3 regions of the Bradyrhizobium sp. SZCCHNR1053 genome follow, and region 1 is predicted to be linked to each of the others. Evidence: predicted binding sites of a transcription regulator. Region 1 holds the regulator's gene; each other region holds the start of a gene.

Region 1 (4,091 bases):
GCAGGGGGCGCAAAGCCGCTAAAAGCGTGCCGCCGAAGACCACGCTGGCGAGGACCCCCGACCGCCTCGGCGCGAGGCCTCGGTCAACGAGGCAATGTTTGATGATGATCGTTCGATTCTTCGCCGCGGCTACCCTGCTGATGTCGCTGCTGCACTCCGCCATGGCCGCCGAAGCCATATTTCCGCCCGGCGTCCGCATCGGGCTCGCGCCGCTGGTGGGGCTCGCCAAGGCCAAGACGTTTTCCGGCTTCGAAACCGAGGACCAGAGCGTCAAGGTGCTGCTGACCGAACTGCCGGCGGCCGCCTATGGCGAGGTGAAGAATGCGTTTACCGCCAATCCCGCCGGGACCGGCAGCGTCAAGCCGGAGAGCATCGAGACCGCCGCCGGCACCGCCTACTACACGGTTGAGAACGGTCGGGATGGCGCCACGCCGGTGCGGCGCTACTCGATGATCCTGCCCGGCAACGGCTTCTCCGGCTACGTGGCCGTGCAGATCCCGGAGACCGCGAGCCGGATCTACACCGACGATGCCGTGCGTCAGATGTTCGCCTCCGCCGTCGTCCGCAAGGACGTTCCCGTCGACGAGCAGCTCGCGATGATGCCGTTCAAGGTGACCGAGCTCTCCGGGTTCAAGACCATCCGCACGCTCGGGCCGGGTGCCTTGATCCTGGCCGACGGCGAAGAGGACAAGGGCTTCGAAGCCGCGCCCTTCGTGGTGATCGGGCTCGTGGCCGGGGTGGCCCCGGAGGCGGGCGACCGCGCGCGTGTCGCCCAGCAGGCGGCCACCACCATTCCGGGCGTCCGCGAAGCGCGCATCACGATGTCCGAGCCGATCCGCATCGACGGCCAGCCGGCCTACGAGACCCGGCTCGAAGCCACCAGCGGCAAGGACAATACGCCGGTGACCGTGGTGCAATGGCTGCGCTTCGGCGGGCCGAATACGCTGCGGATCATCGGCAGCGCGCCGCGCGATCAGTGGTCGGTAGCCTTCCCGCGCTTCCGCGCCGTCCGCGACGGCATCCAGCCGAGAGGCTAAGCCCAACTCGGTATCCGGACGCCGCGGTCTCATCGGCGCGCGGTCCACTTGCCGCGACACGAACTACAAACTCGCGCCGACAAACAAGAAGCCACGGGCATCACGCCCGTGGCTTCTTCGTTGGACTGACAGGACGGCAGGAGAACGCCTGCCTGTGCTCGCCGTCACGCGGCGCTGTTCGACTGATCGTTGCTCGGCGCGGGCGCCGCCTTCGCACCACCCTTGGACACGCCGACCAGCGCGGGACGCAGGATGCGCTCGCCGATCATGAAGCCGGCCTGCACGACCTGCACCACGGTGCCCGACGGCACCGACGAATCCGGGACCTCGTACATCGCCTGCTGGAAGTTGGGGTCGAACTTCTGTCCCGTCGGATCGAACTTCTTGACGCCGTTCTTCTCCAGCGTGTTGAGCAGCGAGCGCTCGGTCAGCTCGACGCCTTCGATCAACGACTTGAGGCCTGCATCGGCATTGGCGCGTGTCTCGGCCGGCACGGCATCGAGCGCGCGCTGCAGATTGTCGGCGATGTCGAGCACGTCGCGCGCGAAGCCGGTGATGCCGTACATGCGTGCATCGGCGACTTCACGGGCCGTCCGCTTGCGCAGGTTCTCCATCTCCGCCAGCGTGCGCAGCATCTTGTCGCGCGCGTCGGCCGCCTCCTTGGCAAGGGCCTCGGCCGAGCCGGTCTCAGGATCGTCGGGCATGATGTAGGGCTTGGAGACGACGGGGTCGCTGGCCTGCGCCGGGTTTTCCGGATCATTCTTATGCAGGTCGGGATCGGTCATGGACAGACTCGCAAGTTCGGCTGACGGGTTTTGGGGGTATGGGGCGGGATATCGTGCTTTGGGCGTCGAAAATCAAGCGCAGCCTGACCATCGCGCCCGGAGGCGCTGTCCGCGGGTTAACCATGCCACGCGTCAGCCACCCAGCAGCCGGCTGACCAGACGCGCGGCATAATCGACCGTCGGGATCACCCGGGCATAGTTGAGCCGGGTCGGACCGATGACACCGAGCACGCCGACGATGCGACCCGTGGCGTCGGAATAGGGCGACACGATCGTCGACGAGCCCGACAGCGAGAACAGCTTGTTCTCCGAGCCGATGAAGATGCGGACACCTTCCGCGCTCTCTGCCCGTCCAAGCAGATCGACGACGCCGCGCTTGGTCTCGAGATCGTCGAACAGCCGCCGCACGCGCTCGAGATCTTCGAGCGCATGCAGGTCCTCGAGCAGGTTGGCGTGGCCGCGCACGATGAGCTGCCGCTCGTCGCTGTCCCCTCCGGACCAGCTCGCGACACCGGCGGCGATCACCTTCTGCGTCAGCAGGTCGAGCTCGGCGCGATCATGCGCCAGCGCCGTCTCGAGCTCGAGCCGTGCTTCCGCCAGCGTCCGGCCTCTGATGCGGGCATTGAGGAAATTCGACGCCTCGGTCAGCGCCGAGGACGGCACGCCCGGCGGCAGAACCAGAACCCGGTTCTCGACCTGCCCGTCCTCGCCCACCAGCACGACCAGCGCACGCTCGGGCTCGAGCCGCACGAACTCGATGTGCTTCAGCCGAGTGTTGGATTTTGCGGTCAGCACCACGGCAGCGGCACGGGTCAGACCCGACAGCCGGGTCAGCGCCTCGTCCAGAGCGGCCTCGACCGATTGCGCCCGCCCGACCGCGGCGAGCTGGCTCTGGATCGATTGCTGCTCAGCCTCGGTCATGTCGCCGACCTGCATCAGGGCGTCCACGAAGAAACGCAGGCCGGCCTCGGTCGGCAGCCGGCCGGCCGAGGTGTGCGGCGCGTAGATCAGGCCGAGCTGCTCGAGATCGGCCATGACGTTGCGCACCGAGGCCGGCGACAGCGGAACCGCGATCAGCCGCGAAATGTTGCGCGAGCCGACCGGCTCGCCGGTCGCCAGATAACTTTCGACGATCTGCCGGAAGATCTCGCGCGAGCGCTCGTTGAGCTGCGCCAGACCGGCCGGCGGTGTCATCAGGTTGATCGGATCGTGGTGGGCCACCAGATGCTCTCCTCGCAGCTGCCTATAATGTGTCCATGCGGCGGCTCGGTGGCAAGCCGGTCGTCGCGCGCTCTCGGGCGCGACGAGGCCATGATAAACCCTTGATAAGCCCTTGCCGCTGCCGGTCGCGGCTCCTACAAGGCCGGTCAAAGTCGGTCTTTCGCGCGCTTTCACGGAGAGAATCATGCGGCCGAGCCGCCGTGCACCGGATGAACTGCGGGCCGTGAGCCTGGAACGCGGCGTCGTCAAATACGCCGAGGGCTCCTGCCTGGTGAAGTTCGGCGACACCCATGTGCTGGTCACCGCCACGCTGGAAGACCGGCTGCCGCCCTGGCTCAAGGGCCAGGGGCGCGGCTGGATCACGGCCGAATACGGCATGCTGCCGCGCGCCACGCTGGAACGGACCCGGCGCGAGGCCTCCGCCGGCAAGCAGACCGGTCGCACCGTCGAGATCCAGCGTCTGATCGGCCGCTCGCTGCGCACCGCGATCGACCTGGAAGCGCTCGGCGAGCGCCAGATCACGGTCGATTGCGACGTGCTGCAGGCCGACGGCGGCACGCGCACGGCGTCGATCACCGGCGCCTGGGTGGCGCTGGCCGACTGCATCAAGTGGATGAAGTCGCGCAACATGATCAAGACCGAGGTGCTGCGCACCAACGTCGCCGCGATCTCCTGCGGCATCTACAACGGCACGCCGGTGCTGGATCTCGACTACGCCGAGGATTCCGAGGCGGAGACCGACGCCAATTTCGTCATGACCGGCGACGGCCGCATCATCGAGGTGCAGGGCACGGCGGAGAAGACGCCGTTCACCGAGGCCGAGCTCCTGGCGCTGATGGCACTGGCCCGCAAGGGCGTGGCGCGACTGGTCGACCTGCAGAAGATGGCGGTCGCGTGAGTAGCGGTCATCGCAAGCTCACCGGGCGCCTCGTCATCGCGACCCACAATCCCGGCAAGCTTGCCGAGATGCGCGAGCTGCTCGCTCCCCATGGCGTCGAGGCGGTGTCGGCCGGCGATCTCGGCCTGGACGAGCCGGACGAGACCGGCG
Region 2 (4,091 bases), on a different contig from region 1:
GTACTCGCCGGTCTGGCTGTCGAAGCCATAGGCGTACTGGTCCTTCTCCAGGATCTTGCCGACGATGACCGAGCCGTCCTCGCCCGCGTTGATCGCGATCTGGCGGGCCGGGGCGGAGAGCGCCTTGCGGACGATCTCGATGCCGGTCTTCTGGTCGTCGTTCTTGGTGCGCAGGCCCTTGAGCTGCTCGGAAGCACGCAGCAGGGCGACGCCGCCGCCCGGCAGGATGCCTTCCTCGACAGCCGCGCGGGTCGCATGCATCGCGTCATCCACGCGATCCTTGCGCTCCTTGACCTCGACCTCGGTCGCGCCGCCGACGCGGATCACCGCGACGCCGCCCGCGAGCTTGGCCAGACGCTCCTGCAGCTTCTCACGGTCGTAGTCCGAGGTGGTCTCCTCGATCTGCGCCTTGATCTGCTGAACGCGCGCCTCGATGTCGGCCTTCTTGCCGGCGCCGTTGACGATCGTGGTGTTCTCCTTGTCGATCATCACCTTCTTGGCGCGGCCGAGCATGGAGAGGTTGACGTTCTCGAGCTTGATGCCGAGGTCTTCCGAGATCGCCTGGCCGCCGGTCAGGATCGCGATGTCCTGCAGCATGGCCTTGCGGCGATCGCCGAAGCCCGGAGCCTTGACGGCCGCGACCTTCAAGCCGCCACGCAGGCGGTTGACGACCAGGGTGGCGAGCGCCTCGCCCTCGACGTCCTCGGCGACGATGACCAGCGGCTTGCCGGTCTGCACCACGGCCTCGAGCAGCGGCAGCAGCTCGTTCAGCGAGGAGAGCTTCTTCTCGTTGATCAGGATGTAGGCGTCATCCATCTCGACGCGCATCTTGTCGGCGTTGGTGACGAAGTAGGGCGAGATGTAGCCGCGGTCGAACTGCATGCCCTCGACGACGTCGAGCTCGGTCTCGAGCGACTTGGCTTCCTCGACGGTGATGACACCCTCGTTGCCGACCTTCTTCATGGCGTCGGCCAGGAACTTGCCGATTTCGGCGTCGCCGTTGGCGGAGATGGTGCCGACCTGGGCGATCTCGTCGTTCGACGTGACCTTCTTGGAGTTCTTGACGAGATCGGCGACGACCGCTTCGACCGCGAGGTCGATGCCGCGCTTCAGATCCATCGGGTTCATGCCGGCGGCAACCGCCTTGGCGCCTTCGCGCACGATGGCCTGGGCCAGCACGGTCGCGGTGGTGGTGCCGTCGCCGGCCGCATCAGCGGACTTCGAGGCGACTTCGCGCACCATCTGTGCGCCCATGTTCTCGAACTTGTCGTCGAGCTCGATCTCCTTGGCGACGGTGACGCCGTCCTTGGTGATGCGGGGAGCGCCGAACGACTTGTCGAGGACGACGTTGCGGCCCTTCGGGCCGAGCGTGACCTTGACGGCATTGGCGAGGATGTCCACGCCGCGCAGCATGCGATCGCGGGCGTCGACGCCGAACTTAACGTCTTTTGCTGACATATTGGGTTTCCCTGAGTTGAATTGGTCGTCTCACCCTGGGCAGGGCGCCCGCAGGCGCTCCTCAGGGTGAGCGTTGAGCGGGTTGGGCTTAGGCGGCCTTCTTCTTCGACGCGGTGTCGGTGAGCACGCCCATGATGTCGCTTTCCTTCATGATCAGCAGCTCCTGGCCGTCGATCTTGACCTCGGTGCCCGACCACTTGCCGAACAGCACGCGATCACCGACCTGGACGTCGAGCGGGACCAGCTTGCCGCTCTCGTCGCGGGCGCCCGGGCCCACCGCGATCACTTCGCCCTGCGAGGGCTTCTCCTTGGCCGAGTCGGGGATGATGATGCCGCCAGCGGTCTTCTCTTCGGCGTCGATGCGCTTGACCACGACGCGGTCGTGAAGCGGACGGAAAGCCATACAGTCCTCCTAAGCTATTGAGGCGATTGTCAGTTTCTGGAATTTTGGCAGTCGGTGCCGGCGAGTGCCAGCACGTGGGCTGGATTTAGGGGAGAGCATTCAGCCGGACAAGGGCTTGTAGCAGAAAAATTAGCAGTCAACTGCGGGCTCTGCCAAAGCGTTCCGATAGCGTTAACGGGAGCGGAACGAACCATGAAACCCCCGTATTAGCACCTGGGCTAAGTGGCTGCTAATGCAGAATTTTTCAACATGTCGTTAAACATTTAAGCTTGAGATGGGTTGAGGACATGCGTCACATTTCTTGGCAGTGAGCGCATCTTTGCCGGGTGGCTCCATCCCGGTTGGCCACACGGACATGCGCTCCAGAAACGGAGGTTGGCATGGTGTCGAAGGTTGAGGTTTCCGAGGACTTTCGGAAACAGGTGCTGGGTTACGGGCTGACGACGGCGCAGATCCTGTATCGGATGCCGGATCACCGCTCGCTGCTGCAGACCTATGTCTGGCAGAACTACGACCTGTTTCCGAAATTCCCCGCGCTGCAGGACTTCCTGGCGTTCTGGCAGGAGAAGATCGAGGGCCCCTTGTACTCGGTCACGGTGGCGCATTCCAAGCTGATCAAGCCGGCCGAGCTGCGCGCCGTCGACGGCATCTTCCGGCTGCATTGAGGCTGACGCGTAGCCCGGATGAGCGAAGCGATATCCGGGTTCAACGCGGACGCGCGTGAGTCCCCGGATGTCGTTTCGCTCATCCGGGTTAAGCGCTGCCTCGGCCCTGTTGAGGTCGTCGATCGGTCGACCCGCAAAGCGGCAGGTTGTGCTATCCTCGCGTGCGAGGACACGCAGGGAGAGCGCCATGGCCAAGAAGAGCCGCACCGCCAAATCAGCATCACGCGCCGCCGCGAAAGCCGCGCCGCGAAAAACCGCAAAGACAAAGCCGACGGCGAAGACCGCCTTCGCGGCGCCGGCCAAGCCGGGAAGGGTGGCGAAACCCTCGACGCGCAAGGCGCTCGCGAGCAAGGGGCGACCAGCGCCGGCGCCGCGCCGGCGCAAACAGAAGGTCGCCATCAGCCATCACCGCGAGGAGGACTTCAAGGCCGACGGACTGCGCGCCTATGCTGTTTACCGCGACCTCGGCATCGCCGACGCGACGCACGGGCTGGCGCGCGCGCATGTCATCCGCATGCTGCCGCCGTGCAATCCGCAGGAAGTCTCCAAGCTGCACACCCATGCGGTCGACTTCCAGATGGTCTATGTGCTCAAGGGCTGGGTGAAGAGCTACCTCGAAGGCGTCGGCGAGACGCTGATGCAGGAGGGCAGTTGCTGGACCCAGCCGCCGAAGATCCGGCACATGATCCTCGACTATTCCGACGACGTCGAGCTGCTGGAAGTGATCCTGCCGGCCGACTTCAAAACCGTCGAACTGTCGACGTAAAGCCGACAGAAATGGATGGAAACATTTGCGTGCGATGGACGGCGGTCCCATCGCGCGTGTGTGTTGACATCCGGTCTCGCGTCACTGGGACGGATGGGCCGGCGACGAATCCGTAAGAGGTGTTCGCCGCGGGCTTGCGTAAAGGCGTACCCGTCCCGTTGCCGCGCTTCGTCGTCCAGTTCGCTCCCACGATCCCGCGCGCGCCTCGCACGCGCGCATCGGTGCAGCCTCGCATCGCCAACGCGGGCGCCGGTTCGGCTTCAGGTGCCGCCCATCGCGAGGACATCGACTGGCTGCGCGCCATCGCGGTGCTCTCCGTTGTCGCATTCCATTTCGAGGCGCCGGCGATCTTCGGCGGCTTCGTCGGCGTCGACATCTTCTTCGTCATCTCCGGCTACCTGATCACCGGCATCATTGCCGCGGAGATGGCGGCGGGCCGCTTTTCGTTCGCGCAATTCTACGAGCGGCGGGTGCGGCGGCTGCTGCCGGCGCTCTACGCCATGGTGGCGTTCGCGGCGATCCCGGCGTCGCAGGACATGCTGGGCTCCGAGCGCGCCGAGTTCTTCCGTTCCGCGACCGCCGTCGTCACCTTCACCTCGAACATCTTCTTCTGGCAGCAGTCCGGCTATTTCGACCACGCCGCGGTCGAGAAGCCGCTGCTGCACACCTGGTCGCTCGCCGTCGAGGAGCAGTTCTATCTGGTACTCCCCGTCGTGGTCTGGGCCGTGTTGCTGATAGCGCGCGGGCGACGGCTGGCGCTGCCGGTCACGCTGGCGCTGCTGGCTGTTGGTTCGTTCGC
Region 3 (4,091 bases), on a different contig from region 1:
CGCCTCGGTGGTGACCAGGAGGCCGGCGACCGACGAGGCGTCCTGCAGCGCGGTGCGGACCACCTTGGCCGGGTCGATGATGCCCTTGGCGACCATGTCGACATAGTCCTCGGTCTGGGCGTCGAAGCCGAAGGTCTCGGACTTCTCGTCCAGGATCTTGCCGACCACGATCGAGCCCTCGACGCCGGCGTTCTCGGAGATCTGGCGGATCGGAGCCTCGAGCGCCTTCAGCACGATGTTGATGCCGGCCTGGACGTCCGAATTGGCGTTGGTGATGCGGCCGACCGCCTTCTTGGCGCGCAGCAGCGCGACGCCACCGCCGGGGACGATGCCTTCCTGCACCGCAGCGCGGGTCGCGTTGAGGGCGTCCTCGACGCGATCCTTCTTCTCCTTGACCTCGATCTCGGTCGCGCCGCCGACGCGGATCACCGCGACGCCGCCGGCGAGCTTGGCCAGACGCTCCTGCAGCTTCTCGCGGTCGTAGTCCGAGGTGGTCTCCTCGATCTGCGCCTTGATCTGGCCGACGCGCGCCTCGATGTCGGCCTTCTTGCCGGCGCCGTTGACGATCGTGGTGTTCTCCTTGTCGATCACGACCTTCTTGGCGCGGCCGAGCATCTTCACCGTGACGTTCTCGAGCTTCATGCCGAGGTCTTCCGAGATCAGCTGACCGCCGGTCAGGATCGCGATGTCCTCGAGCATCGCCTTGCGGCGATCACCGAAGCCCGGCGCCTTGACGGCGGCAACCTTGAGGCCGCCGCGCAGGCGGTTGACGACCAGCGTCGCCAGCGCCTCGCCCTCGACGTCCTCGGCGATGATCAGCAGCGGACGGCCCGACTGCACCACGGCTTCGAGCACCGGCAGCATGGCCTGCAGGCCGGACAGCTTCTTCTCGTGCAAGAGCACGTAGACGTCGTCGAGCTCGGCCGTCATTTTCTCGGCGTTGGTGACGAAGTAGGGCGAGAGATAGCCGCGGTCGAACTTCATGCCTTCGACGATGTCGACCTCGGTATCGAGCGACTTGTTCTCCTCGACCGTGATGACGCCCTCGTTGCCGACCTTCTGCATCGCCTGGGCGATCATCTTGCCGATCGCGGCGTCGCCATTGGCGGAGATGGTGCCGACCTGGGCGACCTCGGAGGACGAGGCGACAGGCTTGGCGCGCTTCTCGATGTCCTTGATCACGGCGGCCACCGCGATGTCGATGCCGCGCTTGAGATCCATCGGGTTCATTCCGGCGGCAACCGCCTTGGCGCCCTCGCGCACGATGGCCTGGGCCAGCACGGTCGCGGTGGTGGTGCCGTCACCGGCGGTGTCGTTGGTCTTGGAGGCGACCTCGCGCAGCATCTGCGCGCCCATGTTCTCGAACTTGTCCTCCAGCTCGATCTCCTTGGCGACGGTGACGCCGTCCTTGGTGATGCGCGGAGCGCCGAAGCTCTTCTCGATGACGACGTTGCGGCCCTTCGGGCCGAGCGTCACCTTGACGGCGTTGGCGAGAATGTCGACGCCGCGCAGCATGCGGTCGCGTGCGTCGCCGGCGAATTTGACGTCCTTGGCTGCCATTTCAAAATTCTCCTGGAGTAGACCTCGACGGCGAGGGGCGTGATCGCCCGTCTGTCGCCGGAACGAGGTTGCAGAGCATTTTCGCCCGGGGCGGCTGATCGCCGCCCCCGGCAGGTCGGGATCAGGCGACGACGCCCATGATGTCGGACTCCTTCATGATCAGGAGCTCCTCGCCGTCCAGCTTGACCTCGGTTCCGGACCATTTGCCGAACAGCACGCGGTCGCCGACCTTGACGTCGATCGGGATCAGCTTGCCGCTCTCATCACGGCCGCCCGGGCCGACGGCGACGACTTCGCCCTGCGAGGGCTTTTCCTTGGCGCTGTCGGGAATGATGATGCCGCCCTTGGTCTTCTCTTCGGCGTCGATGCGCTTAACCACGACGCGGTCGTGCAGGGGACGAAACTTCGATTTGGCCATGACGGATCCCTTTTGGGGTGCTTGGATAAGTTGTTGCTGTCGGAGGAAATCTGAATGCGGCCACATTTGACGCCCACTTGGCGCCAACTGGCTCGCAGCCTTAGCAATCGCGCCCTCCGAGTGCTAAAGACCGCTCGGGGAAATATGGCTTGCGGCTGTTCCTGTCAAGCAACGGCCGGCAGTTAAGCCGTTCTTGAGGCTGTTAGGGGATGTTGTCCCGGGCCAGACATGTTAGTGGAGCGGCGTCGTCATCCGACGTCATTGCTCTGACGAGCGTTTTGGGTTTGGTTGCCGGACGGGGCAGCCACGATCTTGTTCCTAAGGGGATGCCATGACGAGTTCACGGTGCGCGCGGCCGGTTGCCAATCTCGCGATCGCGTCGGCGCTCACGATGCTTCTGGGAGCGTGCACGGGCTTCAGCCTGTCGCCGTCGCCCCCCATGCAGACCGAGGCGCCGGTCGAGCCCGAGGTTCCGGCGACGATCCGCCCCGAGGATCTCGTCGGCAAATGGGGCCTCGCCGCTTACAACAACCCCAACGACCGTCCGCGCACCGAGAAGATGGCGTTGGCGCAGTGCAAACAGCCCTATGTCATCGGGGCGGGCACGTCCGGCGGTGTCGTGATGCATCTGGCCGACCAGGCGACTCCCCAGGAGCTGCGCCTGAAGGGCTCGGCCAGCGGCAAGAACTACATCGGCCCGGCCGGACCGCCCGGCGGCGAGCAGGACCGCGAGGTCGTCTCCTTTGACGGCCGTGTGCTGATCACCCGCTTCGTCGACAAGGATGCGGCGACCCGTTACCAGACGATGGTCTACGTCCGCTGCGGACCGCGCGCCTGAGATCCGGGCAAAGCCCTCGCGACAAGCCCCGGCCACACCCAAAAGCCAAACGAAAAACGCCGGTGAAAGCGCCGGCGTTTTGCTTGGTGCTGCTCGGTGCCATCCCTGGCCGGCGTGGCCGCCGGTCAGGCAGGACGAGGTCAGTTGAACATCGCGTCGATGTCGTCCTGCGAAGCGTGGCCGACGTCACCTTCCGCCTTCGGGCCGTTCAGCAGCCGGGCGTCGCCCTCGCGGTGGTCGACGATCGGCGGCGTATGCGCCTTGATGGCGTCGACGCCGCCCCAGATGTCCATCATCACCACGATGTGGTGCTCGATGAACTTCATCGTGGTCATGACCTTGTTGATGCGCTGGCCGGTCAGGTCCTGGAAGTTGCAGGCCTCGAAGATCGAGACCACCCGCTCCTGGATCTCTTCGCTCAGGATCTTCTGCTGGTCGGCCGAGTCCACCTTGGACAGCGCGCTGGCGGCCTGGTCGATCGCCTCCGCGGCTTCGAGGATCTGCTGCGTCGCCTGCTCGGTGCCGCCGACGACCGCGCCGAGCTCGCCGTTGACCTTGGCCATCTCCTCGCCGTTGAAGCTCTTGGCATGGAGGGTCGCGATCTCGCCCTTGGTGCGGTTGATCGCGTCGTGGATCAGGTCGAGCTCGACCTTGAGCTTTTCGCACTGCTCGATCTGGGCACGATAGGTCTCGAGCAGCGCGCGCGCTTCGGCGACCTCGCGTGCGGCGGACTCTTCGATGGCGGCGTTCGCCGTGTTGCTGCCGCCGCTGCGGATCGCATTGGCCATCTGGGAGCGGATCGCGCGGAGCTCGTCCATGATTTCCTTGTGGTTGGGGCCGATCTCGCCGCCCACGAATTCGGGCTCCGGCATATGGCCGACGATTGCTTCTTCGATACGGAAACGCTTGCGAACCGCCATGATAGTATCCCTGACCTTTTGCTCGGATCAGTTCTACGCAAAGGCTATTTAACATCGCGTTCACGCCAGGAACCGCCGTTGAGCAACGCTGGCGTGCATCGTGCGTCAACGATTAAGCATGCTCCGCCGGCCTTCACGCAAAATAAACGCTAGCGATCAAAACCGCCGACGTATGCAGCGATGGTGAATCCCGGCGCCTCCTGCGTTTACCAAAGCGATCGGGTTTTGCTCTTTATTGACGATACGCGGCGGCGCATTTGCCTCGCGCGATGAACAGTCTTCAGACGAAACAGTACAGAGTACGTCGATGTTCAAATCAGTATCCGCAGCGCTGCTGGCCGGCGCATGCGTTTTC

Evidence for each region. The regulator HrcA, encoded in region 1, represses chaperone genes, less so after heat shock. The targets are predictions, from matches to a motif close to GTTAGCACTCNCNNNNNGNGAGTGCTAAC.
Region 2: a site for HrcA is predicted at 1,905-1,933, ahead of groES (co-chaperone GroES). Genes of this name have one in related genera too.
Region 3: a site for HrcA is predicted at 2,078-2,106, ahead of groES (co-chaperone GroES). Genes of this name have one in related genera too.

Annotation. Positions count from the first base shown of each region.
Region 1 covers NZ_JAUHJM010000015.1:37,510-41,600, forward strand. The annotation lists gene QX051_RS26450 (hypothetical protein) at 102-1,037, shown strand; gene grpE (nucleotide exchange factor GrpE) at 1,202-1,822, opposite strand; gene hrcA (heat-inducible transcriptional repressor HrcA) at 1,955-3,043, opposite strand; gene rph (ribonuclease PH) at 3,228-3,941, shown strand; gene rdgB (RdgB/HAM1 family non-canonical purine NTP pyrophosphatase) at 3,938-4,091, shown strand, end outside.
Region 2 covers NZ_JAUHJM010000005.1:350,249-354,339, reverse strand. The annotation lists gene groL (chaperonin GroEL) at 1-1,458, opposite strand, end outside; gene groES (co-chaperone GroES) at 1,547-1,861, opposite strand; gene QX051_RS15775 (usg protein) at 2,242-2,526, shown strand; gene QX051_RS15770 (cupin domain-containing protein) at 2,714-3,292, shown strand; gene QX051_RS15765 (acyltransferase family protein) at 3,514-4,091, shown strand, end outside.
Region 3 covers NZ_JAUHJM010000013.1:108,748-112,838, forward strand. The annotation lists gene groL (chaperonin GroEL) at 1-1,560, opposite strand, end outside; gene groES (co-chaperone GroES) at 1,682-1,978, opposite strand; gene QX051_RS25025 (hypothetical protein) at 2,310-2,816, shown strand; gene QX051_RS25030 (protein phosphatase CheZ) at 2,957-3,736, opposite strand; gene QX051_RS25035 (L,D-transpeptidase) at 4,044-4,091, shown strand, end outside.